2 regions of the Thioalkalivibrio sp. ALE10 genome follow, and region 2 is predicted to be linked to the other one. Evidence: predicted binding sites of a transcription regulator. Region 2 holds the regulator's gene; the other holds the start of a gene.

Region 1 (13,998 bases), on a different contig from region 2:
ATCGGCTCCTGGGAAGCGCTGGCCGCCCTGCAGGCCCCGGACGCACAGGGCAACCATACCCGCGGCGACACCGTGCTGGAGGACTGCACCCGCAGCCTGGTGGAAGGCCACGACACCCTCGTCGCCGCCCTCGGCCTGCAGGAGCTCGCCGTGATTGCCACCCCGGACGCTGTATTCGCCGCACCCCGCGACCGGCTCCCCCAACTGCGCGTCCTGGTCCAACGCCTGCGCGAGCAGGACCGCCCCGAGGTGCACCAGTACCCCACCGTGCACCGCCCCTGGGGCCATTACCGCAGCATGGAGACCGGCGAACGCTACCAGGTCAAGCACCTGCACGTGCGCCCCGGCGCGCGGCTCTCCCTGCAGCGTCACCGCCACCGCGCCGAACACTGGATCGTGGTCGCCGGCACCGCCCGCGTCACGCGCGGGGAAACCGTATATGATGTGTGGGAAGACCAGTCGACCTACATCCCCCTGCACGAGATCCATTGCCTGGAGAACCCGGGCGAGGGGCCGCTGGAGGTGATTGAGGTGCAGACTGGGGATTATCTTGGAGAAGACGACATCGAGCGGCTGGGAACCGGTGGGTGAATGGTTTGCGGTCCCGGTTCCGCCAGCTTGCGTCTGGAGCCCGTAAGCTTCCCCTCCACGAGGACCAGTGGTTATTAGAGTCCTCTGGCACAATCGAGGTCGAGCAGCCGGGAGGGGAGCCATGCGGAAGTCACGCTTCAGCGAGAACCAGATCCTGTCGATCCTGAAGGAGGCGGATGCCGGGCAGTCCGTGAAGGAGATCTGCCGCAAGCACGGGATCAGCCAGCCGACGTTCTACAACTGGAAGTCGAAGTACGGCGGCATGGCCGCCTCGGACCTCAAGCGCCTCAAGGAGCTGGAGGAGGAGAACCGCCGGCTCAAGCAGATGTACGCCGATCTGTCCCTCGAGAACACGGCGATGAAGGACCTCATCGACCGAAAGCTCTGAGGCCGACCGAGAAGCGGGAAGCCGTGGCTTTTCTCCACCAGCGCCACGGCCTGTCCATCCGCCGCAGCTGCGGCTGTGTTGGGCTTTCCCGGTCGGCCTGGTATCGACGTCCTCAGGCGCCGTCACCGGCCGAGCGTGACGAACCGGTGATCGACGCCCTCAACGAAGCGGTGGACGACGCGCCCCGGCGCGGCTTCTGGAAGCTCTACCGGCGGTTGCGCCGGAAGGGCCACCCCTGGAACCACAAGCGGGTGCACCGCGTGTATCGGGCCATGGGCCTCAACCAGCCGCGCCGCACCCGGCGACGACTGCCGCCGCGGGCCTATAACCCGCTGTTCGTACCGGATGCGCCGAACACGGTCTGGTCCGCCGACTTCATGAGTGACGGGCTGTACACCGGCAAGCGCTTCCGGACCTTCAACATCGTCGACGACTTCAACCGCGAGGCGGTGGCCATCGAGATCGACACCTCCATCAATGGCCACCGCCTGACCCGGACCTTCGAACGGGTGAAGGCCGAGCGCGGTCTGCCGCAGATCCTGCGCGTGGACAATGGTCCGGAATTCCTGTCCGACGCCTTTCGCGCCTGGGCGGAGGCGAACGCGATGTTCATTCAGTACATCCAGCCCGGCAAGCCGAACCAGAACGCCTTCATCGAGCGTTTCAACCGCATCTACCGCAACGAGGTCCTGGATCTCTACCTGTTCAACGACCTCGAGGAGGTCCGCGAGATCACCCACTGGTGGGTGATCGACTACAACGAGGAGCGGGCGCATGACGCCCTCGGCGACCTGCCGCCGGTCGTCTACGCCCAGCTCCATTCAACCGCTGAGGACTCTAAGAATGAATGGTCCTCTTGACGGGGAAGCTTACGTGGTCTGCGCGTTCCAGATGTTGGAGCACGTGCCATACGAAAAGAGTCTGGCCATCTTCCGCGAAATGGCGCGGGTGGCCCGCAAGGGTGCGATTATCTCGCTTCCGGATGCAGCAGAGCGGTGGCCAATGGCGATCCACATTCCTTTGGTAGGTTTGAGGTGGATCTCGATTCCCAAGCCACGGATCGGGGCGCGCGAACATCAATTCGATGGCGAACATTACTGGGAGATAAACAAAGCTGGTTATTCGTTAGCGCGGGTGCAATATGATCTCTCGAACGTAGTGTCTATGAAGATGATTAGAAATTATCGTGTTGGCGAAAACCCGTATCATAGATTTTTCGTGTTTCGAAAATTATGAAATCCATCAATTCACGAGAGAAAGATCCCGAGGATGGATGTGGCTCGCCAGCATGATCCGGTGGCCTCCGACGTCGAGCGCTGGATAACTTGCGTGTCAGGTCTCGCCTGATCACATCCCGCGAGAGAAGGTCCCGTTTGCTGTATGCCCAATGGTAAATGACTGTTGTGTTCGAGGAGCCAACGGGAGGTTGTTCGCATTGCTACTACGGTCGATTCCAACGCACGCACCACGCCCCGGACCCGGCATGAGGTTCAGGAGGCGCCGGCTGGCGTCAGCGATCCAGAAGTGGCTGGGCGCTAACGCATCAGCGGCATGGCGGCGCAAAAATTGCGCCGTCGGCACATCGATGTGGAAGACCGGGCTCATCGTCAGAAGGCGATGCACCCGACTCGCGCCGCCAAACAGTACACGATCTTGGTCTAGGCTCGGAAGGTTGCACCGCTGTCGCTGGACGTCCTGCCGATGGTGGCGCGTCAGTGCCTGAACCCCGATCTTTGCCGGTCGGCGCTGGACCGCTGCATGCGCCGTCACGGTGTCAACAACCAACCGGGACTTGAAAACTAGCCGTAATCTGAAAAATTGAGCATGGAGCAATTCGCTTGGTGGAAATTGATTGAGAGGTGGTTGTGAGAAAAATCAAATACTCCGTAGTGATTCCGCATAGAGAAGATTTCGCAAGATTGTGTCGATTGCTGGATTCTATTCCTTTATCACGAATGGATCTAGAGTGCCTTGTGGTGGATGATTCCAGTGACAATCAAGGTCATTTGTTGGAGTTGATGCCGCGTTATCCAGGCGTTGTTTGGGGGAGTACAATTTCACCGTCCGGGGCAGGTTCTGCAAGAAATGTAGGATTGGCTATGGCTAATGGACAGTTTGTGATCTTTGCGGATTCAGATGACGAATTTATCTCCGGGGCATTTGATATATTTGATCGGTCTATTGAGTCAAAAGATGAGCTCGTATATTTTCTATTAGAGGGTGTTTGTGAAGGCGATAGCCATGGGTCGGCGAGGGCGAGTAGGTTGAATGATTTATGCCTGAATTATTATGCGAATCCGACACCGCGGAACTTAGGTTTATTGCAAATTGGTCACGTTAATCCGTTTGGTAAAGTCTACTCGAAGAGTTTTATTGATAAACAGGGCCTGAGTTTCGAAGAAACAATGGTGAGTAACGATGTAGTCTTTAATGTTCTTGGGGCAATTAGGGCAAGCCAAATACGGGTGGTTCCTGCGCCGGTGTATAGGGTTTTTCGGCGGTCAGGTAGCTTGACGGTTACGCGCGATTCGGAAGCGTATATCGAGAGGGTTAGGGTGTGGGTAAGGATGGCGGAATTGATGCATATAGAAGGGGTACGGGTTAGAAGGTCGGGTTTGGGGTTTGTGGTGAGAGCGATGTCGTACGGGCCTAAGGTTGCATTGCGTGTCGTTGGGCTGGTGTGGCACTCAGGTTTGAGTTGGAGTCCGTGGGGTATCAAGGGTGGATCGTTAATTTGGTGGGTCAAAGACGGTTTGGAGAAACGGAGGGCGCGTGTGGGAAAGTCTGGGGGTAGCGGGGAAGCGTAAAGGGCGTTTTTCGATACTATTTAGCCGTCTACTGGGAGTTAACGGCTATGGTTCTGGTAATATAATCAGAAACATTAATTGTATCTCGAAGTAGCCGGGCCCTTCGTTCGTGCCAAGTGGTCTGAGGGATGTTGAGGGTGTTATCGATGGCATCCCTGATAGTAGTAAAGCGGAGGTCAGTTATGTGCCGGGCGAGGTTGTAGCGGTCTTGCTGTTCGGTAATGTACCCCCGGCCGGTGTGGGCGGCATATATTGCCGGGACACCTAGGACAGCACATTCAGAAGCCATCGTGGCGCTTTCTCCGATGTATAGATTGGAAAATGCCATCAAGTGGTGGATTTTTGATGGGCTTCCGGTGTATGCGAATTGTTGGAGTGCTGGCGGAAGCGGAGTTTCAGAGCTGATGAGGACATTTCCTTGCCTAGAGAGATAGTTTGCCAGCGCATTGGTCAATTCCTGCGTCCATCCGGTTTCGCCTAGATCGTGATTTGCGTGCCAGCCGACTGTGCGGAGTATGAAATTGGGGCGGTCGGGGGCCAGGCCGTTCTCGTGTGCCGTTTGGTAGTCCGGGGTAAATTGATACGGGTGAAGGTAACTTAGTTCGTGGTATCCGGGGTATCTGGTGGCCTTTTGGGGTAGCTTGGCCTGGTAAGCACGAGGGACGTGGATTTGATCGGCGAAGGGATATGTCATTGTGTTCTGTAGGCGTGCGTTTTCGGTGTCGTAGAACACGAGGGAAGGTGTCCGTGTGAGACGTCCAACGTGGGCGATGAATGTGCCGCCAATTGCGGCCATGACGTCGGGGGCTTCGCGTTTTACCACTTGCAATAGGGCATAGTCCCGCTGGATTAGTTCTCGGGCGAGACCAAAAACACCTTTGCCTTTGGGAGCCGGCAAGGGGTGGTGAGGGATCTCGAGTCCTTGCAGTACCGCAAGGTTGACGTCCTTGTCGCGGCTGGTAACCAGAACGGTATGCCCTGCATTGGTCAGGCTGCGTATGGGGTGATGGAAAAAATGAGCATGGGCAGGGTGGCAGATGTCAACCAGGATCTTCATGGGCTGGCTCCGGAGTAGCAATATGCGGAGTGATCATTGAAGTGTGGGTCCACAAGTAGCGTGTGGGAGGTGGACAAGCGTTGTCAGTCGGCAAGCTATTCCGTTTCTTGATACGCATCCTTGTACATCAGGTGGGTGATCTGCTCGGACACCAGGCCGATCAGGAAGATGGTGACACCGGCGGTGAGCATGAAGATGGTTGCCAGTGAGAGCCGCCCCTGGGTGAGAAAGGTGAACGCGTAGTACCCCACGCCCAGCAAGCCGTGCAGGAACGCCACGGGCACGAACAGCTTGAGCGGCGAATAAAGCGTGCCGATCTTGAAGATGATCAGCAGGAAGCGGATGCCGTCCTGGATGGGGCGGATATGGCTCTGGCCGATGCGTTTTGCGGCGTGGATGGGCACGTAGCAGACCGGGTACCCGGCGCGGAAGAACGCCATGGTGATGGTAGTCGGATAGGAAAAGCCGTTGGGCAGCAGGTGCAGGAACTCGCGGAACAGCCGCGCGCGTACCGCGCGGAATCCGGAGGTCAGGTCCTCGATGCGCTGCCCGGTCATGAAGCTGGCCAGGCGGTTGTAGAAGCGGTTGGCCAGGCCGCGGCCCAGGTTGGCCTGCGAGCCGCGCTGGCGCGCGCCCACCGCCATGTCGTAGCCGTTTTCCAGGCGTTCCAGCAGGCGCGGGATATCCGCCGGGTCGTGCTGGCCGTCGGCGTCCATGAACACCAGGATCTCGCCATGCGCCGAACGCGCCCCGCGCTTGATCGCGGCGCCGTTGCCCATGCTGTAGGGCTGGGTGACTACCCGGGCGCCGGCCTCACGGGCCACCTGTTCCGTCTCGTCGGTGGAGCCGTCGTTCACCACCAGCACCTCGCCCCGGGGGAACTGCTCCACCAGCGCCGAGATGACCGGTCCGATGGCGGCGGCTTCGTTCTTGGCGGGGAGGATGATGCTCAGCTGCGGATCCATGCGCTTCACTCCATGTTGGCCTGCCCGGTCCTCGGGGCCGGGATCGGGTAATCCGGTGCAAGCAGGTCCTCGAGGATGGCCCCTCGCAGGTGCTCGCGCTCGCGCTCATAATACCCCGTTCGTTCGGTGTAGCGGGCGCGGATGCCGTCGATGTGCGTGCCTCGGGCGCGGGTGTCCAGCGGCGTGGTCTCCAGGAACGTGAGTGCATCTTCAAGATGGCCGGCGCTGGCGATGCGCGCGGTCACGGCCAGGACCCGTCCCGGCCGGGGTTCTTCGCCCAGGGAGCGCCGGTAGGCAGCCACCGCGGGTTCGATCTCGCCCTGGTCCAGGTGCACATGGCCGCGCCACAGTTCCAGAGTGGAGCCCAGCCCGGGGCGGTTGCGGGCCCGGTCGTCGGCCTCCAGCCGGTCGATGATGGCGAGCACGTCTTCGGGCTGGTCCAGTCCCGGGCAGCCGCCGCCGTGCAGGTGTTCCAGCAGGGTGTCTACCTGCGAGCGCTGTACCGAGCGTACGGCACTCATGGAGGCGAGGGCGGCCAGCGTGCCTTCCAGTGGCTCATGCGGGTCGCGGCCGCGTTCGCAGGCGATGCCCACGGCACGGATGCGCCAGGCAATACCGTCCGGGTTCAGTTCGATGGCTCGACGGATCAGCCGTTCTTCTTCCTCATAGTGCCCGGTCTCGCGCCAGAAACCGGCCAGGTAGTGCTGGGCGCGGGCCGAGTCCTCGCGGGCCTCGGCCCAGGCGCGGGCCTGCTGGAAGGGGCTGCCCCACAGGTCCGCGCGCAGCGCGGTTACCAGGGCCAGTGGGGCGATGACCAGCAGGGGCACCAGCGTGCGGGTGAGCGCATCCGGACGTTCCCAGCGTAGCCAGGCCAGCGCCAGCGGCAGGCCGAGCAGGGCGGCGGCCAGGTGGTTGCGGTGCTCGAAGTAGAGTTCCAGCTGGATGAAGCTGGATTCCAGCAGATGCGCGGCCAGAAAGAACAGGATGGCCGCCGCCAGCGCGGGGAAGCGCAACCGCCACACAATGGCCATCGCGCCCAGGGCAATCCAGGCCGCCCAGGCAAGCGCCGTGGTCCACGGGCTGAACAGGCCGGTAGAAAAGGTAACATGATCCTGAAACACCCCGCCCGTGACCGGACGGGGCAGGGCCAGGTGGCCCACGTAATCCCACAGGATGCGGCCCTGGGTGAGCAGGCGCTCCAGCGCGGTGTAGGGGCGGCTCCCAGGATTGTCGCTGAACAGCGCACCGGCGCGCGTGGCCAGATAGGCCAGCAGCAGCGCGACCGGAACGCCCAGTACGATCCGCCGCCACCAGACAAACCCGCGGGTCGGCTGCAGGCCATGTCGACGCGCATGGGCGGCCAGGATGGTCCCTTCCAGTACCAGCGCGAGCAGCGGCAGCAGGGCCCCGTTTTCCTTGGAGAGCACGGCCAGCAGGCCGAACCCGCCGATACCGCCGGCCATGCCGAGCACGGTGGCCGGGCGGACCTCGGGCGGGTGTGCCAGCCGCGTCCGCACGTACAGCCACAGCCCGGCCAGCACGAACAGCGTGGCGAGCTGCGCCATGCGCTGCACCACGTACAGCGTGGTGGAGACCCACAACGGGTGCAGCAGCCACAGCGCCGTGGCCAGCAGTGCGACCAGCGCGGCGGTGCGGGCGTCCGCCTCCAGTGCCCGTGCCAGCCGGTGCAGCAAGCCAAACAGCACCACGCCGATGGCCAGATGGATGAGCACGTTGGTGTGCTTGAACGGCTCGGGGTCCGCCGGCCAGTTGCGCGCATCGATCAGGAACGAGGCCAACGCCACCGGCCGGCCGGTGGGGCCGGCAAAGCCCGACAGCACGTACAGCCAGAACGCCTGCAGGTTGTCGATGGTGCCGTAGAAACCGAGCAGGGCCAGGTTGGTCAGATCATCAAAGATGAAATCGCCGGACAGGCCCGGGCGGTAGACCAGCCAGGCGAGGGCCAGCAGCACGAGGAGGGCCGTCAACAACCCAAGTCGGGCCGAAAGCACGGAAGTTTTTGGCAGGAGCCTAGCCATCGATTGGTTCCACAACACGGGTAGAAGCCTGCTTCCTCAAGGAGCGGATCAGGGGATCATGGCGAGAATGACGATCGGTGGCAGCGGCTCTTTCAAGGCTTGCCCGTGCATTCTGGTGCTTGCCTAATCCCAGTTGCGTCCGGGCCAGCTGGACCCATCCTGCAGGGTCGTCTGGCCTTTCCAGTGTGTATTGGAGGAATACCGATTCCTCGGTAGCTAAGTCTTCCTCGACGTTGGATAGGTATTCTCCGTATATGAAGGATACCGTCCGTCGGCCGGAGTGATTTTTATAGGCCAGGCGGAGTGTTTGCCCCAGTTCCTGAACGTCAATCTCTATACCGCCTCGCACCTTTGCTCGCACTAGGCCTCTCAGGGATCCTTGATCCTGGGCAGCGAGTGGTTTCTCCCGGATATGTTGCCGCATGGCCTCCCACCATGACTCGTTCACATCGAGGCCATGGCGGGCGTGTTCGTAAATCAAGGCCTGATAAGGCAGTAGTCCAGGTGGCTGCAGTTGAGACGCTCGCTCAAACTGCTGTATTGCCAGGGAATAAGAAGGGTCCCCGGGTTCTGCGCCTGAAACGATCAGCATCTGGCCTAATTCATATGCCGCGCGTGGAGAGTCGCCTTGGCGGGTAGCCTCGAAGTACGCCAGTTGGATAGGGTCACTCCATTCGTTCGCGCGCAGAAAGGTGAGAAACCCGTAGAGCACGATCAGGCCGATTACGGCTGCCTTGCGCGCGAACGCGAGCGAGTCGCCTGGCCGCCCCGAGAGCAGCACCCCGAACACCGCCATGATCAGGCCGGCCGAGGCCATGTGATTGCGGTGTTCGTACACCAGCTCCAGGCCGATGATGGTGGACACCAGCAGGTGCGGGATGAAGAAGAACAGTACCCCGAAGGTGATCAGCGGGTAGCGGCGCCACAGTGCGAAAGCGCCGGCGACCAGTCCGAGCAGGCCCAGGGCCGCCGGCAGGCTGGTCCAGGGCTCGTTCCAGCCCCGCGCAAGCGGGAAGGCATCGTGGTACAGCGTGAGTGCGCCGGGGTCGGGTGCCACGATGTTGCGCATGTAGAACCACATCGCGTGGGCCTGAGTCCACAGGCGCTCCCACAGGTCGAACGGCCGATGGGGGAATTCCGGATTGTTCGGCAGCACTGTGGCCAGCCCGGCCACGCCGGGCAGCACCAGCACCAGGCCGAACAGCCAGTATAGCCCGCGCCGGGTCGCCGTACCGGCCGCGCCGAAGCCGAACAGCAGCCACTCGGCGAGCAGGGCGAACACCGGTAGCATCACCCCGCTTTCCTTGCTGAGCACGGCCAGGGCCGTGCCGAGGCCCAGCCCGCCCAGGACCAGGGCCCAGCCGCTGCGCAGTCGACCGCGTTCGATCCGCAGGCGCCCGAGGATGTACACAATGAGGCCGGCCAGCATGAACAGCGTGGCCAGCGCCTCCATGCGCTGGACCACGTACAGCACGCCGGTCAGGTTGATGGGGGCCAGCGCCCAGGCGGCGGCCACGGCCAGGGCGAACATCGGCAACGGGATGACCAGACTCAGGCCATGCCCGTGCCGGTCGGTCAGGCGCTGCTCGAGCCGGCGCGCCACCAGCAGCGCCAGGGCAAACACGAGCAGCGTGTTGATCAGGTGGATCACCACGTTGGTGATCTTCATCGGGAACGGGTCCAGCCCGAAGAAATAGCGTTCCAGGGCGAAGGTGCCCATGGCGATGGGACGGTTAAGACGGCCCGCATCGGAAGAATAGGCGGCCCGGGCGAATTCGTCGCTAGTAAATTCACTCATTTCGAGGGCTGCGTTGTCGACGATGTTGTGCATATCGTCAAAGACATACCCCCCAGTGGTTCCTGGCATGTAGACCAGCGCAATCCCCGTGAGCAGCGCAACCAGGAGGGTGGTGCGCAACGCAATTCCGTAAGTGGTATAGGGGCTTTCGTTCACCTGCGCCTCTTGCTGGACAGTTGGACTCGTGGAGAGGAGTCTAAAAAGAACACCCCGCCGGGGCGGGGTGTTCAGGGCCGGTTTCAGCCGATGAACGGCTGAATGATCTCGTAAAGATCAGTCACGGCAGTCGGCCGGCAGGTATTTGTTTTCCATATTTGTGCCGGGCTTGCAAATCCAGTTCACGGAACCGCCGGAATCGGTGTCCGCCGAGAACACCAGTTCAGCGTTGGTGATGTTTGCGTTGGCGCTCGGGCCGTCGTAGCTAACAGTGATGAGGCCACTTCCAGCAGAGACGTCGCTGACGTAAGAACCGGTGATCGATCCCGAGGAGGCCAGACCGTAATCCGAGTTATCGCCATCGATGAACGTGCCGCGGCTATTGTAATACTCGGCCATGGCAGTGCGGGCACCGGCGGCCAGCGACATGCCTTCCGAGACCTGGGCGCGGACGGTGTAGTCCTGGTAGGCCGGCAGGGCGATGGCCGCGAGGATACCGATGATCGCGACCACGATCATGAGTTCGATGAGGGTGAAACCCTTCTGGACTTGCTTGCGCATGGTGTTGCTCCTTGCTCTTGGGAGTTGGTCAGGGTCCTGCTAAACCCTGCCTGAAAGTATGCAATCGTAATGCCAGGTATTGCAATACGCCGGGCAGGGAAATTTCGGAGGTCAGTCTTCGCGGCAGCCCGACGGGAGGAGGCGAGTGGGCACATCGTCGCGTCCGCTGCACCGCCAGACGACGCCGGAGGTTGCGGTGGAGGCGGAGAACACCATGTAGCCGCCTGCCACGCGCGCGCTGGCGTCGTTGCCGATTAGCGCGCGGATGGTGCCGTCGTCATGGACCTCGATGGATTCGGTGTAACTTCCATTGTAGCTAGCAGGGCTCATAAGCCCTGCCGCGGCGTTGTCGGGCGGGAAGGCTCCCCGTTCGTTGTAGAACTCTTCCACGGCATTCCGCGCCGGACCCACCAGCGAAACGCTTTCGGCGAGCTGTGCCCGCACCTGGTAGTCCGCGTAGGCAAACAGCGCGAGGCTCGCGAGGATGCCGATGATCGCGACCACGATCATGAGTTCGATCAGCGTGAAGCCCTTCTGGATGAGTTGTCGCATGTGGATGCTCCTTTGTTTTTTGTGCGGGCAATCACATTCCGTGCCAACTCACTCACCCCGAGTGTGACGGCGATTGTCAGTCTCGGGTGACGAAATTGGTCACCTCCGAGTGACAACCTTGGTCAGTTTGCGGGTATGCCCGAGTGTGCCCATCGGGATTGTCGCCCAGGCCGGTAGTCGCTCTTGTATGCCCCCGCTGCCCGGCCAATAATCCTTCCCCCAGCCCTCTGCGCGTGGGGGTGCTGGACATGCCTGATCGGCCAGAAGGCTGGCCTCCTACCGGGCGCGCTGCCCTCGGTAGGAGGCCAGCCCTCTGGCCGATCGGGGTCTGGATGCGCCCCATCGCGCAGGGGTCTGCTCGCAGGCGAACAGCCGGAGCCCGGGCGCACGCACGTCCGGTTCGCGGCCGAGGCCGCTCCTACGCGGCCCCCGCCACACCGGTCTGTGGGAGCCTGCTCGCAGGCGAAACGCCAAGGTTGTATACAAAGAACAATGATTAAATTCCGGGAAACACGCTACGTCGCTCGCCTCGCCATGCTCGCCGCCCTCGCGCTCTCCGGCGTTTTCCCCGGCGCTGCGGCCGCCGACATCACCGTCCACGCGGTGTTCGACGGCCGGGCGGTCCTGTCGGTGGACGGCGAGCGGGCCGTGGTGGCCGAGGGCGAGAGCGGTCCCGGCGGGGTTCGGGTGCTGCAGGCCGGCGGCGGGCGTGTGCAGGTGGAGTTCGCGGGGGAGACCCGCTGGCTGGAGCGCGGGGCGGGGGAACCCGCTTCCACAGGGGCTGGCGATGCGGATTCGGCCGATGGTGAAGCCGCGGGCCGTGAGAGAGAGGCCGCCGACCCCGGGATCACCGTGTACCGTGATTCGCGCGGGGTTCACAGCCTGACGGTTGGAGTGAACGGCCGGGCCATCACCATGGAGGTGGACCGCGAGGCCGAGTCGGTGATGCTGCGCGAGCGCGACGCCGAACGCGCCGGGGTGGACGCCGACGCCGGCAATACGGTGCACCTGCGTACCGAGCGCGGCCGCGTGAACGCCCGCCGCGTGACGCTGGATGAAGTGCGGGTGGGCGGCATCCGCCGCAGTGGCGTGAGCGCGGTGATCGTGCCGGACGATCACATCGACCGGGCGCGCCTGGGGCGGACCTTTCTCGACCGGGTGGAGGTGGAACCCAGCGGTGATGCGTTAATCCTGCGGTAGGGGCTGTTCGCCCCGGTTCGCCGTTCGCCTGCAAGCAGGCTCCCACAGGCGGGCGGTGGCGGCGGCACCGCAGGAGCGGCCTCGGCCGCGAACAGACGTGCGTTCGCCTCGGGCCCAACCTGTTCGCCTGCGAGCAGGCTCCTGCAGGCGGGTGGGGAGGCTGTTCGCGTGCGGGCACGCTCCCACGATGGGTGATGTGTCCTTGCCGGTCCACGGGGGGTATGATCCAATACGTCCCGTTCGTTCAGGGGGTGAACGGCGCCGGCCGTGCGTCGCCGTGCGGATGCATCCGCGTGTTCGCGGGTCGCCCCTCCCGGCGCCGACGCGCCGAAAGCCCCTCGAAGGCGGTGAATTGCAGCGAGACGAGATCCAGTACCGCATTCTGAAGATCCTTCAGGACCATCCCGAGCTGAGCCAGCGCGAACTGGCGGAACGGCTGGGGGTGTCGGTGGGAAGTGCGCATTATTCCCTGAGGGCGCTCATCGACAAGGGCTGGGTCAAGGCGGGCAACTTTGCCCGCAGTGAGAACAAGACCCGCTACCTGTACAAGCTCACCCCTCATGGCGTGGCGGAAAAGGCCCGGCTGGCCCGTGCGTTCCTCAAGCGCAAGCGCGAGGAGCATGCCGCCATTCAGGCGGAGATCGCGGCGCTGGAGGAAGAGCTGAGGCGGGGCCGGGAGGAGGGGTGATCGGCCGGAGGGCCGGCCTCCTACGGGGTGCCGGGTTGTCGTAGGAGCGCAGCCCCCTGCGCGATTGGGGTGTGCCCCGGGGGCGATCGGCCAGAGGGCTGGCCTCCTACGGTGTAGGAGCGCAGCCCTCTGCGCGATGGGCGTGCCCCGGGCCCGATCGGCCAGGGGGCTGGCCTCCCACGGTGTAGGAGCGCAGCCCGCTGCGCGATGGGCGTGTCCCGGGCCCGATCGGCCAGGGGGCTGGCCTCCTACGGGGGCGGGAAATCAAGCAGATCAGGAAGGATGACGGAATGAAGATTGCGGTGGCCGGAACCGGTTATGTGGGCCTGTCGAATGCCGTGCTGCTGGCGCAGCACCACGAGGTGGTGGCGCTGGACGTGGTGCCGGAGAAGGTCGAGAAGATCAACCGGGGCGAATCGCCGATCATCGATGCCGAGATCGAGGAGTTCCTGGGCAACGGCTCCCTGAACCTGACCGCAACTCTGGATCCGCAGCAGGCGTACCAGGGCGCGGAGTTCATCATCATCGCCACGCCCACCGACTACGACCCGCAGACCAACTACTTCAACACCCGCTCGGTCGAATCCGTCATCCGCGATGTGCTGGCCATCAACCCGCATGCCACGATGGTCATCAAGTCCACCGTGCCCGTGGGCTACACGCGCGAGATCAAGGCGCAGATGGAGACCGACAACGTCGTGTTCTCGCCCGAGTTCCTGCGCGAGGGACAGGCCCTGCACGACAACCTGCATCCGTCGCGGATCATCGTCGGTGAACAGTCCGATCGCGCCGAAACCTTTGCCAATCTGCTGGCCGAAGGCGCCGTGGACGACGACATCCCCATGCTGTTCACCAACTCCACCGAGGCCGAGGCGATCAAGCTGTTCGCCAACACCTACCTGGCCATGCGCGTGGCGTATTTCAACGAGCTGGACACCTACGCCGAGACCCACGGCCTGGACACCCGGCAGATCATCGACGGCGTGTGCCTGGACCCGCGCATTGGCAGCCACTACAACAACCCGTCGTTCGGCTACGGCGGCTACTGCCTGCCGAAGGACACCAAGCAGCTGCTGGCCAACTACGACGAGGTGCCCAACAACATCGTCAAGGCGATCGTCGACGCCAACCGCACGCGCAAGGACTTCGTGGCCGATGCCGTGATCGCCCGCAACCCGAAGGTGGTCGGCATCTAC
Region 2 (15,219 bases):
GCGAGACGGTGGCCTTTGCCGCCGAGGCCGCGCACGGCTCGATCACCGATATCCTGCCGCCGAAGAAGGGTTAGAGGCGGGTGCGCCGCGAGTCACGTCCGGGGTTGCCGCGGGTCGCCGGGGGGCTGGCGGCCTGGCTGACCGGCGCCGCGCTGGTCCTGCTGGCCGCTCCGGCGCCGGGCGGCACGCTGTATCAGGAGACGCTCGAGCGCTCGGACTGGACCCGCGTCGAGATCGACGACCTGTGCCGCCTGGAACAGCGGGTGCGCCACGGCGGTTCGCTGCAGTTCGAGACCCGTCCCGGTCTGGCGGTCCGCGCGTTCTGGGATCCGCCCTATCCCATGTCCGGGCGCTCGCAGGCGCCGCTGGAAACCGGGGCACCGGAATGGCTGCCCGGCGACGGCCCGGCGCCATTGTCGCTGATGCTGCGGGCGGGCCCGGACGACCGCTTCCGTGTGTCGGACGAACGCGTGCAGGCCCTCAAGGCCCGTTTGCTCGCCGGCCATGATGTGCGCATCGGGTTCCCCGACGGCGAGGACATCGTGCATTTCCGTGGCATCCGTTTCGGCCGCCGGGTCGAGGGATTCCGCATCTGTCAGGCGGAGCAGGGGATGGCCGAAGGGGCCCCGGAGGCCGGTGACGGAACGGCACGCGAGCGCTGGGTGGTCTATTTTGATTCCGGGCGCACGGCTCTGGACGGTGAGGCCCGGGCGACGCTGGACCGGGTGGTGGCGGCCCTGGACGGGGTCGAAGGACCGCGTTTGCGGGTGATCGGCTTGACCGATGCCGAAGGCCCGGACAGAGTGAACCGGCGAATCAGCCAGCAGAGGGCCGAAACCGTGCGTGACGCGCTTGGCGAGTCCGGCCTGGGCGAAGCCGACATCGAAATCGAGGCCGGGGGCGTCGCTCCCGGGGTCGAGGACGAGTCACGCGATGCCCGTCGCGCCGAGATCTGGTGGGTGGGCGAGCGCGACAGCAGCGGCTCCGGGGCTCCGGGTGAGGATCCGGCACCGGAGGCTGCCGGTGACGCCGACCCCGCACGGGATGACCCGGCCGCTCCGCAGCCGGTGGAACCCGGGGACGGTACGGCCTGGTAGCCGTACCCGCCGCCATGGCTTGATAGGCCCGGCCGACTGGCCGGCGTAAACATTGATTCAGTGTCTTTCCCAAGGATTGCATGCCCATGAGTTCGAACATCAAGCGCGTCGTCCTCGCCTATTCCGGCGGTCTGGATACCTCGGTCATCCTCAAGTGGCTGGAGGAGCAGTACGGCTGCGAGGTCATCACATTCACTGCCGACCTGGGCCAGGGCGAGGAGGTCGAACCGGCCCGCGCCAAGGCCGAGGCCCTGGGGGTGAAGCAGATCTACATCGAGGACCTGCGCGAGATCTTCGTGCGCGACTATGTCTTCCCGATGTTCCGCGCCAACACGGTCTACGAGGGCGAGTACCTGCTGGGGACCTCCATCGCCCGACCGCTGATCGCGCGGCGGCTGGTGGAGATCGCCGAGGAGACCGGCGCCGACGCGATCGCCCATGGCGCGACCGGCAAGGGCAACGATCAGGTGCGCTTCGAGCTCGGGGCCTACGCGCTCAAGCCGGGGATCGAGGTGATCGCTCCGTGGCGCGAATGGGACCTCAATTCGCGCGAGCGCCTGATGGCGTACGCCGAACAGCACGGCATTCCGGTGGACTATGCCCAGGCCGGCAAGAAGTCCCCGTACTCGATGGACGCCAACCTGCTGCACATCTCCTACGAGGGCGGTCCGCTGGAGGATCCGTGGACCGACTCCGAGGAGGACATGTGGCGCTGGTCGGTGTCGCCCGAGGCCGCGCCGAACGAGCCCGAGGTCCTCACCATCGGTTTCGAGAACGGTGATCCGGTCTCCATCAACGGCAAGCAACTCTCGCCGGCCGCGCTGCTGTCGAAGCTGAACGAGCGCGGCGGGGCCCATGGCATCGGTCGGCTGGATATCGTCGAGAACCGTTATGTCGGCATGAAGTCGCGCGGCTGCTACGAGACCCCGGGCGGTACCATCCTGCTGCGTGCGCGCCGCGCGCTGGAGTCGATCACCCTGGATCGCGAGGCCGCCCACCTGAAGGACGAGCTGATGCCGCGCTACGCCAGCATCATCTACAACGGCTACTGGTGGAGCCCCGAACGGCGCATGCTGCAGGCGGCGATCGACGAGTCCCAGGGCGTGGTCAACGGCGAGGTGCGCCTGCGCCTGTACAAGGGCAACGTGATGGTGGCCGGTCGCCAGTCGCCGGACAGCCTGTTCGACGAGTCCATCGCGACCTTCGAGGACGACGCCGGCGCGTACGACCAGAAGGACGCCGAAGGCTTTATCCGGCTCAACGCGCTGCGCCTGCGGATCGCGGCCAGCCGCAACCGCAGCGGGACCTGAGGTCATGGGCTTCCCGGGGCGTCCGCGAGGGTCGGCGCGGGGCATGCTGCGGTGGCTGGTCGTGCCCGGGCTGGCGCTCGGTCTGCTGCTCGGCCTGGCCGGCTGCGCCAGCGTACCGTCCGAGGACCGCCATCCGGATGATCCCTGGGAGTCCTACAACCGCGCGATGTTCGCCTTCAACCAGGAGGTGGACCAGGCGATCCTCAGGCCCACGGCCGTGCAGTACCGCCGCCTGCCCGACCCGGTGCAGACGGGCGTCGGTAATTTCTTCTCCAACCTCAACGACGTGACGGTCCTGTTCAACAACCTGTTGCAGGGCAAGCTGCACGCCGCGGCCTCGGATACCAGCCGGCTGATGTTCAACACCACGTTCGGTCTGGCCGGCCTGATCGACGTCGCCTCGCCGATGGGACTGGACAAGAACAACGAGGATTTCGGCCAGACCCTCGGTGCCTGGGGCGTGCCGTCCGGGCCCTATCTGCAGCTGCCGCTGCTGGGGCCCAGCACCGCGCGGGATGCGCCCGCCCGCCTGGTCGACAGTCAGACCGATCCGCGCAACGTCCGCAGCGTCCGGCGCGATCGCACGCCGCTGTGGGTCGGCCTGGTGGTGGTGGACGTGGTCGACATGCGTGCGGGGCTGATCGACACCGAGGCCATGATCGACCAGCTTTCCGATGACCCCTACATCGCCATGCGCAGGGCGTATCTGCAGCGGCGCGATTTCCTCACCGGTGGCGCCCAGGCCGACGAGCAGGCCGAGGAGATGCTGGACGAGCTTGAGGCTCTGGAAGCCATGGAGGCCGGGGAGTGAACGGCCTGCTGGTCATGCTGGACATCCTGCGCGCCCGCCGCGGACCGCAGGACCTGCCGGCGGATCCCGCGCTCGCGGTGTTCTGGATCGGGGTCGCGGTGGCCGTGGGGCTGGCCATCGGCGTGCCGATGTATGGCGCGACTGCGGCCCTGGTCATGAATCTGGTGGATGTGGCGGTGCTGTTCGGCTTCGTGGCCCTGGCACTGCGGTTTCAGGGCTTTGTCGGGCGCCAGGTGCAGACCTTTACCGCGATGGTGGGTACCGGGGCGATCCTCGGGCTGCTGATGGCGTTGCTGACGCTGGTCGCTCCGATTGATCCGGAGGCCGGGGAGGCCCCGCCGCTGGCGGTACTGGGCATGTTGCTCCTGCTGGGCTGGTTGCTGTTCGTGTATGGCCATATCCTGCACCAGGCCCTCGAACTGTCGAACCGCATGGCGGGGGTCGTGATCGCGCTGGGGTTCGTCCTGATCTCGTCGGTGATCACCCAGGGCGTGGCCGGGGCGGTGACGGCATGAACCGCTCCGCCGATCTGCACATCCTCGGGATCGGCGGGACCTTTATGGGCGGGCTGGCGCAGCTGGCGCGCGCCCGCGGCTATCGCGTGAGCGGGGCCGACGCGCAGACGCTTTATCCCCCCATGAGCGAGCAGCTGGCGGCCGCGGGCATCCCTTACCACGCGGGTTACGAGGCCGAAGCCCTGCCCGAGGACGTCCCGGTGGTGGTGGGCAACGTGATGACCCGTGGCACGCCCGCGGTGGAAGCGATGCTGGACCGCGGGCAGGCGTACACCTCCGGTCCCCAGTGGCTGGCGGAGCACGTGCTGCACGACCGCTGGGTGCTGGCGGTCGCGGGGACCCACGGCAAGACCACCACCAGCTCGCTGCTGGCCTGGATCCTGGAATACGCCGGCATGGCGCCGGGGTTCCTGATCGGCGGGGTCCCCGGCAACTTCGGCGTGAGCGCGCGTCTCGGCGATTCGCCGTTCTTCGTGATCGAGGCGGACGAATACGACAGTGCGTTCTTCGACAAGCGCGCCAAGTTCGTCCATTACCGACCACGGACCCTGGTGCTGAACAACCTCGAGTACGATCACGCCGACATCTACCCGGATCTGCAGGCGATCGAGCGTCAGTTTCATCATCTGGTGCGCACCGTGCCGGGCCAGGGCAAGATCCTGATGCCCGCCGGGGACGCCGCGCTGGAACGCGTGCTGGAGTCCGGCTGCTGGACACCGGTGGAGCGGCTCGCGACCGGCGAGGATGGCCCCGCAGACTCGCCGGTCGCGCTGAGCGCTCGCTCGCTGTCTGCCGACGGGCGCTGCTTCGAGGTCCTGGAAAACGAACAGCCGTGTGGTCGCGTTGAATGGTCGATGTGCGGTCGGCACAACCAGGCCAATGCCCTGGCGGCGCTGGCCGCGGCCCGCCACGCCGGCGTGCCGCTGACCACCGGGCTCGCGGCGCTGCCGGAGTTTCGCGGGGTCCGTCGACGCCAGGAACTGCGCGCGGAGATCGCCGGGGTCCGGGTCCTGGATGACTTCGCCCATCACCCCACCGCCATCCGCATGACCCTCGAGGGTCTGCGCGGCGGACTGGACGAGGGCGGGCGCCTGCTGGTGGCGCTGGAGCCCCGGTCCAACACCATGCGCATGGGGGTGCACGCGGGTGCGCTGGGCGATGCCCTGGATCGCGCCGACGGCGTGCACCTGTACCGGCCACCCGACCTGGACTGGGCCATCGGTCCGCTGCGCACCCGCCTGGAAGAACGCCTGACGGTGGCGGCGTCGGTGGATGAGCTGCTGCAGGGGCTGCTGGACGGCCTGCGACCCGGCGACACCCTGGTGATCATGAGCAACGGCGGTTTTGGCGGGCTGCATCAGCGCCTGATCGACCGCCTGCGGGAGGAGCGGTCATGAGTCGGCGCATCGCCCTGGCCCTGACCGGCGCGTCGGGGGCTCCCTATGGCCTGCGCCTGCTGGAGTGTCTGGTGCAGGCCGGGGTCGAAGTGCATCTGATGGTGTCGAAGCCGGGGCAGGTGGTGCTCGGGATGGAGACCGACCTCGGCGTGCCCGGGCGGCCGGCGGAGATCGCCCGGTTCTTCAGTGAACGCTACGCTGCCGCGCCGGGTCAGATCCAGTGTTACGGCCCGGATCAGTGGACCGCCCCGGTGGCCAGCGGCTCGGCGGCCCCCGAGTCCATGGTCGTGTGCCCCTGTACCACGGCCACGGTCTCGGCGGTGGCGACCGGGGCCTCGCGCGGGTTGATCGAACGCGCCGCCGACGTGGTCCTGAAGGAGCGCCGCCGCCTGATCCTGGTGGTGCGCGAGACCCCGTTCTCCGAGATCCATCTGGAGAACATGCTGCGCCTGACCCGCATGGGCGCCGTGGTGATGCCGGCCAATCCGGCGTTCTACCATCGCCCCGAAGGTCTGCAGGACCTGATCGATTTCATGGTGGCGCGGGTCCTGGATCACCTGCAGATCGAACACGCACTGGGTCCCCGCTGGGGGGCCGGGCATGGCCAAGCCGGAGAGGACGGCCCCGAATGAAGACGCTTCCGCTGTTTCCGCTGAACACCGTACTGTTCCCGGGTGGTCTGCTGCCGTTGCGGATCTTCGAAACGCGCTATCTCGACATGGTGCGTGGCTGCCTGCGCGACGACAGCGGCTTCGTGGTGGTGGCGATCGAGCCGCCCGCCGAGGGCGAAGAGCCGCCGGACGAATCGGATCCGACGGTGGGGTTCCATGCAGTGGGCACCGAGGCGCGCATCATCGACTGGGACCAGCGCTCCGACGGTCTGCTGGGGATCCTCGCCAAGGGGGCGCAGCGCCAGCAGATCCACAACCCGCGGCGCGGAGATGACGGACTGTGGCTGGGCGAGGTGGAGCCGCTGGACGAATGGCCGGCGGTCAGCCTGCCGGTGGACTATGCATCGCTGGCCGATCTGCTGGAGCGTCTGCTGGATCAGCTGGGCACGCCCTGGTCGCACCTCGAACGGCACCTGGATGATTCGGCCTGGGTGGCCGGGCGGCTTGCCGAGCTGCTGCCGGTGGATCTCGGGATCAAACAGTCGCTGCTCGAATCCGATGATCCGATCGATCGTCTCGAGCGTCTGCGGGCGGCCATGCTCGCGCAGTCGTCTCCCTGACAGCATCCGGGCGGCCTGTTAAGGTAAAGGGCCGTAATTTCAAGCCGGAGCCGATCATGGCCGTTCAGGAACTCACGCAGGACAACTTCGAATCCACCATCACCGGGAATGACATCGTCATCCTGGATTTCTGGGCGCCGTGGTGCGGCCCGTGCCAGCAGTTCGCGCCGACCTTCGAGGAAGCCTCGAACAAGCACGACGACGTCGTCTTCGCCAAGGTCAACACCGACGAGGAGCAGGGCATCGCCGGGGCCTTCCAGATCCGGTCCATCCCGACCCTGATGATCTTCCGCGAGCAGGTCATCGTGTTCTCGCAGCCCGGCGTGCTGTCCGCGGCGCAGCTGGACGAGGTGCTGGGCAAGGTGCGCGAGCTGGACATGGAGGCCGTGCGCGCCGACATCGAAAAGCAGCAGCAGGAACAGGAGCAGCAGGCCGGCGGCAACGCCTGAGTCCGGCACCTGCCGCAATAACCTGACCTCCCGCGGCCCGTTCCCGGGCCGCTCCGTCCGCCACTCGAACCGACCCTGACAAGCCGACGAGGTCCCTCCCCCCGTGTTCAGCGTGATGACCCAGATGGGGGCCCTGATCGTTGCCGGGGTCGGCTGGCGGATCCTGCAGCCCGGCGGTCTGGATGCCGAAACCGCCCGCCGGGTCCTCACCACGCTCGTCTATTACCTGCTGCTGCCCGCGCTGGTGCTGCAGGTCCTGTGGACCGCACCGCTGGGTCTGGACTCGGTCCGCATCGCCCTGGTCGCCGGGGCGACGGTCCTGATCACCCTGGCCGTTACTGCCGGTGCGTGCCGAGCATGCACTGCCGACCGCGCCGCGGTGGGCGCGATGCTGCTGGCCGCTGCCTGGCCCAACGCGACCTATCTGGGCCTGCCGATCCTCGACAGTCTGTTCGGCGAGGCGGGGCGCGCGGTGGCCATCCAGTACGACCTGTTCGCCTGCCTGCCGCTGGTGCTGACCCTGGGCGTGGTTCTCGCGCGTCGCTACGGCGATGGTCGCATGCCGGCGGTGCATCCGTTGCGCGGCCTGTTGTCGGTGCCGTCGATCTGGGCCGCCCTCGCCGGTGTCACCCTGAACCTGGGCGGGGTGCCGCAGACGGTCTGGCTGGAGGAGTGGCTGGGACTGCTGGCGGATTCGGTGTCGCCGCTGATGCTGTTCGCGCTGGGCCTGGCACTGGTGTTCCACCGCTTTCACGGACACGACGCGCGACCGCTGGCGGTCGTCGTGGGGATCCAGCTGCTGCTGGCGCCGGCGGTGGCGCTGGGACTGGTGTGGCTGCTGGGGATGGAGGGGATCCCCGCGACCGGAACGGTGCTGGAGGCGGCCATGCCGGCGATGGTGCTGGGACTGGTGTTCTGTGACCGCTTCGGGCTGGATACGGGGCTGTACGCGGCCGCGGTGACCCTGACCACGGCCCTTTCGCTGGTTACCCTGCCGCTGTGGTTCGCCCTGGCCGGCGGTCTTCTGGGGGTATGAGCCTCAGGATTCCTCGCCGAAGCGGTCGGCGACCAGTTCGGTCAGGGCATCCAGCGCCGCCTCGGCATCCTCCGCGCCGTCGGTCCGGATGGTGATCTCCGAGCCCTGGGCGGCGGCCAGCATCATCACCCCCATGATGCTCTTGCCGTTCACTTCCTGATCGTTGCGGGCGACGGTGACATCGGCGGTGTATTGACTGGCGAGGCTGACGAACTTCGCGGCGGCCCGGGCATGCATGCCCAGCCGGTTAACGATGGGAACTGCGCGCTGCGGCATCGCTGGATTCCTGGTCGCAGAGAAGGATTCCGTCATGGCCCCCGGACAGCGCCTTGTTGACCAGTTCGCTCAGGGGCAGATGGCGGTAGTTGAGTACGCGGACGAGCATCGGCAGGTTGACGCCCGCGATCACGCGCGCGTTGTGTCCGCGCGCCACGCGGCTGGCCACGTTGGCCGGCGTGGAGCCGAACATGTCGGTCAGGACCAGCACACCGGCACCGCTGTCGAGGGTCTCCATGCGGGCGCGGGCCTGCGCCTGGATATCGTCCGGATCGTCGCTTTGCGACATCGCCATGGACTCGCAGTCCTCGGGCAGGTCTCCCAGCATGCTCTGCGCGGTCTGCAGGAGTGTATCGCCCAGGTTTTGATGCGTGATCAGGATCAGACCGACGCCCATGGAACTACTCCGTTTCAGGGGAGAGAGAATCGAGCTCGCGATGACGGGTGCTAACAGTAACATGTTCCCGTTCGCGCCACGCAGCTGCCAGCCGTTCCACAAGGTAGACCGAGCGGTGGCGCCCGCCGGTACAGCCGATGGAGACCGTGGCATAGCTGCGATGGTCCGCCACCAGCCGCGGGATCCAGGTGTCGAGGAAGCCGTGGATGGAGTCGAACATCGCCCCGACCTCGCCATGGCTGTCGAGGAAATGCGCTACCGCCGGATCCAGCCCGGTCAGTGGCGCCAGTTCGCGCTCGTAGTAGGGGTTGGGCAGACAGCGCACGTCGAACACGAAATCGGAATCCAGCGGCGAGCCGTGCTTGAAGCCGAAGGACTGGAACAGCAGCGACAGGCCGGCGGTCTCGCGGCTGCCGACCCGGGCCCGGAGCGTGCGCGCGAGGTCGTGCATCGACAGCCGGCTGGTGTCCACGGTCAGGTCGGCCTCCACCGCCACGTGCCCCAGCCAGGTCCGTTCCATGCCGATCGCTTCCACCAGCGGGATGCCGTCGCGTGCCAGCGGATGGCGTCTGCGGGTCAGGTGGTAGCGACGCAGCAGGACCTCGTCGGAGGCATTGAGGAACAGCACCTCGACCTCCAGGCCCGATCCACGCAGCTCGCCCAGCAGCTGGCCGAATCCGCTGAGGGCGTCGAGGCCCGAACGGACGTCCACGCCCACGGCCAGATGGCGGTCACCGCCGGTGTCGTAATGACCGCTGCGGACCTTCTCCACCAGTTCCGGCAGCATCGGCAGCGGCAGGTTGTCGACACAGAAGTAGCCGGCGTCCTCCAGGGTATGCAGGGCGACGGTCTTGCCGGAACCCGACAGACCACTGACCAGCAGCAGACGCATGTGGGTCAGCCCTCGGGATCGGGGTTGGGAACCGTGGTGCTGGGCCCGCCGATGTGGAAGATGGATTCCTCCTGCTGATCCTCGCCCATCTGGCGCCGCTGGCGGGCGCGCAGATCGTCCCCGGCGATGTAGCCCTGCATGTGCAGCAGGTGATTGCGGACCGCGGCCTCGATCATGACCGCGATGTTGCGCCCCGGCGCCACCGGCAGGCTGATCAGCGGGATGCGCAGGCCGAGGATCTCGCTCTCGCCGCGGCGCCCGTTCAGGCGGTCGTCCGGCACCGGCGAGGGCTCGTTGTGATCGCGCAGATCGATGATCAGGCGCAGATACTTGCCGCCCTTGATCGCCGAGTCGCCGTACATCGCGCGGATGTTGAGCACGCCCAGGCCGCGCACCTCGAGCAGGTCCTGGAGCAGGGCGGGGCAGTGTCCGCGCACGATATCCGGGGCAATGCGCGCGAACTCGGGGGCATCATCGGCGATCAGCCGGTGGCCACGCGAGATCAGCTCGAGTGCGACCTCGCTCTTGCCGACGCTGGAAGCCCCCGAGATCAGCACGCCGATCCCGAGGATCTCCATGAACACCCCGTGGCGCACCTCGAAATGGGCGAGGCGCTGCTGCAGGAAATAGCGCAGCAGCGCGATGACTTCGTGCGATGAGGTGCGCGTGCACAGGATCACCGGCAGCGGGTCGTCACCTGTGTGCGGCATGCGCGGGAACGGGCAGGTGTCCTCGGCGAAGATCACCATGGTGGTGCCCGTGCGGGCCATTTCCAGCACCAGGTGGTCACGCTGCTCGTCGGACAGGCCGGCGATGTAGCGGGCCTCGTAGTCGCCGATGACCTGGATGCGGTTGGGGCGGATCAGGTTCAGGTGGCCGGCCAGCGGCAGGTCGCCATCGCCGAATCCCAGGAGTTCGCGGTCGCCCGCGGCTTCCTCTCCGTGGACGTAGCGCAGATCCAGACGGCTCCCCATCGCCCGCGTGAGCGCGGCGATGGTGATGTTGCTCGCGGTGCCGTCGGCTGCCGCTTCCGCCCGGTCGGCCATGGTCAGGTGTCTCCCAGCGCCCGGCTGAGGGCCTGCTGGACCCCCGCGCTGTCCGCGGCGCGCCGGATGCCGGCGAGGGTGTCCGGCTGCGACAGCCCGCGCGCGAGCTGGGCCAGCAGGTCCAGGTGTTCGCTGGTGGCCTCTTCCGGCACCAGCAGGGCGATCAGGATGTCCACCGGTTCGTGGTCCATGGCTTCGAAATCCACGCCCTGATCCAGACGCAGGACCGCGATGCGGGGCGTATCCAGCTCGGCGAGACGGCCGTGCGGGATCGCCACGCCATGGCCGAGCCCGGTGGAGCCCAGTTTTTCGCGGGCCGACATGGCTTCGAACGCGGCACTGGCCGCCAGTCCGTCCGCGGCCCCGTCCACCAGCAGATCGGCGAGGGTTTCCAGCGCTCGTTTCTTGCTGGAGCAGTCGGTTTCCAGTCCGATGCGCTCCGGGGTGATGAGCTCGGCCGGATTCATCGGCTTACTGGGGCTGTTCGCGGTTGCGCTGGGCGCCCTCGGCGCGATGATGATCCTTGACCTTCTCCTTGTGCTTGATCAGCTGGCGGTCGACCTTGTCGATCAGGCCGTCGATGGCGGCGTACATGTCATCGTGGCTGGCCTCGGCGTGGATGTGGTTGCCGCTGACCTGCAGATTCGCTTCCGCCTTGTTGTGCAGCTTCTGCGTCTTCTCGTGGTTCAGCACCACGTGCACGTCGATCACCTTGTCGAAGTGGCGTTCCAGCTTCTGGAATTTCTCGTTGACGTAGTCGCGCAGGGCGTCGGTGATGTCGACGTGGTGTCCGGTGAGATTGATCTGCATGGGTCAGGCTCCTTTCGGTTTGCTTCCGGTCGGCATGGCGGCCATCTGGCGGCGTTCGCTGGAGGATGGCAGGTTCATGCCCTCCCGGTATTTGGCCACGGTACGCCGGGCCACGTTGATGCCCCGATCCGCGAGGATCTGGGCGAGGCGGGAATCGCTGAGCGGTTTGCCCGGCGTTTCCTCTTCGATGAGTTCGCGGATCATGGCACGAATCGCGGTCGCGGAGCATTCCCCGCCGTCGCTGGTGCCCACGTGACTGGAGAAGAAATACTTGAATTCGAACACCCCGCGGGGGGTGTGCATGTATTTCTGCGTGGTCACCCGCGAGATCGTGGACTCGTGCATCTCCAGGGCTTCGGCGATGTCGCGCAGGATCAGCGGCTGCATCGCCACCTCGCCGTGTTCCAGGAACCCCTGCTGGCGTTCGACGATCGCGCGCGCCACGCGCAGCAGGGTGTCGTTGCGGCTGTGCAGGCTCTTGATGAACCATCGCGCCTCCTGCAGCTGATCGCGCATGAAGGCGCTGTCGCGGGCATCGGAGACCTGGCGGACCATGCCGGCGTAGAGGTCGTTGATGCGAATGCGCGGGGCGATCTCGGGATTCAGGTCGACCTGCCAGCCCCGGTCGGTATGACGCACGTAGACATCCGGGACCACGTATTCCGGCGGTGTCTCGCTGATCTGGGCGCCGGGGCGCGGGTTCAGCGTGCGGATCAGGTCCAGCGCCGCGGCCAGTTCGTCGCCATCGCGTACGCCGCTCTGGCGCTGCAGGGCCTTGTAGTCACGCCGGGCAAGGGCGTCCATGCCGTGTTCCAGGACCGCGCGCGCCGCCTCGCGCGAGGGCGCGTCCGGCGCCAGCTCACCCAGCTGGACCTCCAGGCACTCGCGCAGATCCAGCGAACCGACCCCCAGCGGGTCGCAGTGCTGCAACCAGTGGCGTACGGCCTCGACCTCGTCGGTGTCGACGGGGGGTTCTTCACTCCGGCTGATGGTCTCGGCCAGGGTCTCGACGTCGCCCTCGAGGTAGCCGTCGCCGTTGATGGTGTCGATCAGGGCGGCGCCGATGCGCTGGTCGCGCGGGGTCAGGTGCGACAGATGCAGCTGCCACAGCAGGTGATCCTGCAGCCCGCCGCCGTCGTCGTCCGAGGTGTTCTCCAGCGGGTCGCGGTCGTCCGGACCGCGCGGGCTGGCGCTGGCGTCGTAGATGTCTTCCCAGCGGCTGTCGGTCACCAGCTCGTCGGGGATGACGTCCTCCGAGCCGCCGGCATCCACCGTTTCGCCGGTGCCGGCGGCGTCGCTGCCGCTCTCGCCGTCGTCGGTGTTCGCGTCGCTGGCAGTGTCCGCGGTGTCCCCCGCGTCGGCACCGAGTTCGTCATCCTCGGCCTGTTCCAGCATGGGATTGCTTTCCAGCGCCTGCTGGATCTCGGCCTGGAGCTCCAGCGTCGACAGCTGCAGCAGCCGGATGGCCTGCTGCAGCTGCGGCGTCATGGTCAGCGTCTGACCGAGCTGCAGATTCAGCCCGGGCTTCAGCATGAGTTGGGAAAGGCGTTGGTCACCATAAGTGAATAGTAATCCCTTGCTGCGGGCTTGTGCACCGTCCGGGTGCGGCGGTCGGTGTCACAGGCGGAAGTTTTCGCCGAGGTAGACCTCGCGCACGCGGGCGTCGGCCAGCAGTTCGTCCGGCGTGCCCGCGCTCAGCAGGCGCCCCTCGCTGAGGATGTACGCGCGATGGCAGATACCCAGGGTCTCGCGTACGTTGTGATCCGAGATTAGTACGCCGATGCCGCGTTCGGCCAGGTGGCGGATGACTGCCTGGATCTCGCCGACCGAGATCGGATCGACCCCGGCAAACGGTTCGTCCAGACAGATGAACTGCGGATCGCCGGCCAGCGCGCGGGCGATCTCGGCGCGCCGCCGCTCGCCTCCGGACAGCGCGATCCCGGGGCTGTGGCGCACGGTCTCCAGCTGGAATTCCTCGATCAGGGCGTCGCCGATGCGGCGGCGCTCGTGGCGGTCGAGTTCCGGGCGCAGTTCCAGCACTGCCTGCAGGTTGTCCTCGACCGACAGGCGGCGAAAGATCGAGGCCTCCTGGGGCAGATAGCCCAGCCCGGCGCGGGCGCGTTCGTGGATGGGCGCCCGGGTGATGTCGCGCCCGCCCAGGGTGATGCGCCCGGTATTGGGCCGGATCAGTCCGACCAGGCTGTAGAAGCAGGTGGTCTTGCCGGCTCCGTTGGGTCCCAGCAGGCCGACCACTTCGCCGGGCACCAGGTCGACATCCATCGCGTCCAGCACGGTACGCTGGCCATAGCGCTTGCTCAGCTCGCGGGCGACGAGATGGCCGTCGGCCCCGGGGCTCATGGATCGTCCTCGCGTGGCTGCAGGCGGATGTGCACGCGCTCGTCGTCGGTGTCGCCGCGTTCGGCGCGGATCACGTCGCGTTCGAGATCGTAGGTGATGCGCTGCCCGCGGGCATCCTCGGCGGCGGTGATGACGCGCGCCCGTTCGGTCAGGATCACGCGTTCCTCGTCGAGGAAATAGTCGATGCGCAGCCCCTCGGCGATGCGCGTCTCGCCGGTCTCGGGATCGGGCGACTCCAGGCGTGCGGGCTCGCCGTGGGCCTCGATCTCGTAGGGACGGCGCTCGCGCATGTGCACGATGACGCGGTCCGCTTCCAGGGTGGCATCGCCGCGCACCACGATCACGTCGCCCGTGTAGGTTCCGGTGCCCGCGCGCTCGTCCATCTCGGCGTGGTCCGCGGTGATCTCCACCGGCAGGGCATCCTCGCGGCCGGTCGCCGGCGGGGCCGCCAGGAACAGTGCGAGTACCCCCGTCACGGCAAGCAGCAGGGCCGGTCGACGGATGCCCGCGCGGCGATGTTCGGTTGTGGCCGGGTTCATTCCGGGCGGTCCTCCTGCGGCAGGTCGCTGTACAGCGTGTAGACCTCGGCGAGCAGCTCAATGGTATCCGCTTGCGGGTCGGCGCGCAGGCCGGTGCCCCGCTGGAACAGTCCCGGCTGTTCCAGGGTGCTCGGGGCCGACGAGGTTGTCAGCCGGGTGTCCAGCGCCACGCGCACGTCGCGCGACTCGATCACCGTGCGTACGCGCGCGTCGCGTTCGGGGCGCACGCCGCGGGTGTGGCCGAAGGTATGCAGGAGTTCGCGATCGGGCTGATGTGCCGCGCGCGGGGCGCGCCAGGTCCAGTTCAGGCCCCGTTGGTCCAGCAGATCCAGCTCCGGGTCATCGATGAACTGGACCGCATCCCGGTCGTATTCGCGCAGCCGCGACCCCTGCAGGCGGTGGGTGGGCCGCCCGTCCTCGCCGGTGACATGCGCGGTAAACCCCTCGATCTGCAGCGTGGGTTCCGCGTCGGCCGCGGGTTCGGCGGGCGGCTCGGCCGCTGCCGGCCCGGCGAGCAGGCATCCGGCGGCCAGCAGCCGGGCGGCGAGCGGGGCGCGGCGCGGATCCGGGGTCATGCGTGCAGGTAGCTTTCGAGCACGGCCTCAAGGCGGCCGCGTGCAGCCAGCAGGTCCTCGCAGACTTCGCGGACCGCGCCGCGCCCGCCACCGGCCGTGGTGACCCATTGCGCGTGCTGGCGCACGAACGGATGGGCGTCGCCGACCGCGATGCCCAGGCCAACCCGGCGCATCGCCGGCAGATCGACCACGTCGTCGCCGACGAACGCGGCCTCGTCGGCGCGGTGCCCGGTCTGCTGCAGCAGCTGTGCCAGTGCCTCCCCCTTGTCCCGCCGGCCCTGGATGCAGTGGCGGATGCCCAGATCCTGCAGGCGATGTTCGACGACCGCCGACTGCCGCCCGGTCAGGATCGCGACCTCCAGGCCTTCGTCCATGGCCATGCGCAGGCCGTGGCCGTCGCGGCTGTGGAAGGCCTTGTACTGTTCGCCACCGTCGCCGAGAAACAGCGCGCCGTCGGTCAGCACGCCGTCGACGTCCAGG

The links. The regulator sigma-54, encoded in region 2, starts transcription at its own class of promoters, with help from an activator protein. The targets are predictions, from matches to a motif close to TGGCANGNTNCNTGCTT.
Region 1: a site for sigma-54 is predicted at 10,944-10,960, ahead of F788_RS0111070 (pilin). Genes of this name have one in related genera too.

Annotation. Positions count from the first base shown of each region.
Region 1 is NZ_KB906455.1:165,562-179,559, forward strand. Features, by position in the region: gene F788_RS0111030 (mannose-1-phosphate guanylyltransferase/mannose-6-phosphate isomerase) at 1-591, shown strand, start outside; one part of gene F788_RS13770 (IS3 family transposase) at 713-968, shown strand; one part of gene F788_RS13770 (IS3 family transposase) at 968-1,839, shown strand; gene F788_RS13775 (class I SAM-dependent methyltransferase) at 1,823-2,215, shown strand; gene F788_RS14290 (glycosyltransferase family 2 protein) at 2,869-3,786, shown strand; gene F788_RS13785 (DUF354 domain-containing protein) at 3,815-4,843, opposite strand; gene F788_RS0111050 (glycosyltransferase family 2 protein) at 4,939-5,808, opposite strand; gene F788_RS0111055 (hypothetical protein) at 5,814-7,847, opposite strand; gene F788_RS0111060 (tetratricopeptide repeat protein) at 7,840-9,801, opposite strand; gene F788_RS0111065 (pilin) at 9,919-10,362, opposite strand; gene F788_RS0111070 (pilin) at 10,474-10,914, opposite strand; gene F788_RS0111075 (TIGR02281 family clan AA aspartic protease) at 11,449-12,114, shown strand; gene F788_RS0111080 (MarR family EPS-associated transcriptional regulator) at 12,467-12,802, shown strand; gene F788_RS0111085 (nucleotide sugar dehydrogenase) at 13,093-13,998, shown strand, end outside.
Region 2 is NZ_KB906450.1:423,208-438,426, forward strand. Features, by position in the region: gene lpdA (dihydrolipoyl dehydrogenase) at 1-74, shown strand, start outside; gene F788_RS0102065 (OmpA family protein) at 105-1,097, shown strand; gene F788_RS0102070 (argininosuccinate synthase) at 1,184-2,407, shown strand; gene F788_RS0102075 (VacJ family lipoprotein) at 2,451-3,218, shown strand; gene F788_RS0102080 (hypothetical protein) at 3,215-3,733, shown strand; gene mpl (UDP-N-acetylmuramate:L-alanyl-gamma-D-glutamyl-meso-diaminopimelate ligase) at 3,730-5,130, shown strand; gene F788_RS0102090 (flavin prenyltransferase UbiX) at 5,127-5,762, shown strand; gene F788_RS0102095 (LON peptidase substrate-binding domain-containing protein) at 5,759-6,361, shown strand; gene trxA (thioredoxin) at 6,418-6,810, shown strand; gene F788_RS0102105 (AEC family transporter) at 6,914-7,846, shown strand; gene F788_RS0102110 (HPr family phosphocarrier protein) at 7,850-8,122, opposite strand; gene F788_RS0102115 (PTS sugar transporter subunit IIA) at 8,094-8,519, opposite strand; gene rapZ (RNase adapter RapZ) at 8,524-9,411, opposite strand; gene hprK (HPr(Ser) kinase/phosphatase) at 9,417-10,457, opposite strand; gene F788_RS0102130 (PTS sugar transporter subunit IIA) at 10,460-10,924, opposite strand; gene hpf (ribosome hibernation-promoting factor, HPF/YfiA family) at 10,929-11,267, opposite strand; gene F788_RS0102140 (RNA polymerase factor sigma-54) at 11,271-12,800, opposite strand; gene lptB (LPS export ABC transporter ATP-binding protein) at 12,885-13,625, opposite strand; gene lptA (lipopolysaccharide transport periplasmic protein LptA) at 13,622-14,164, opposite strand; gene lptC (LPS export ABC transporter periplasmic protein LptC) at 14,161-14,739, opposite strand; gene F788_RS0102160 (HAD family hydrolase) at 14,736-15,219, opposite strand, start outside.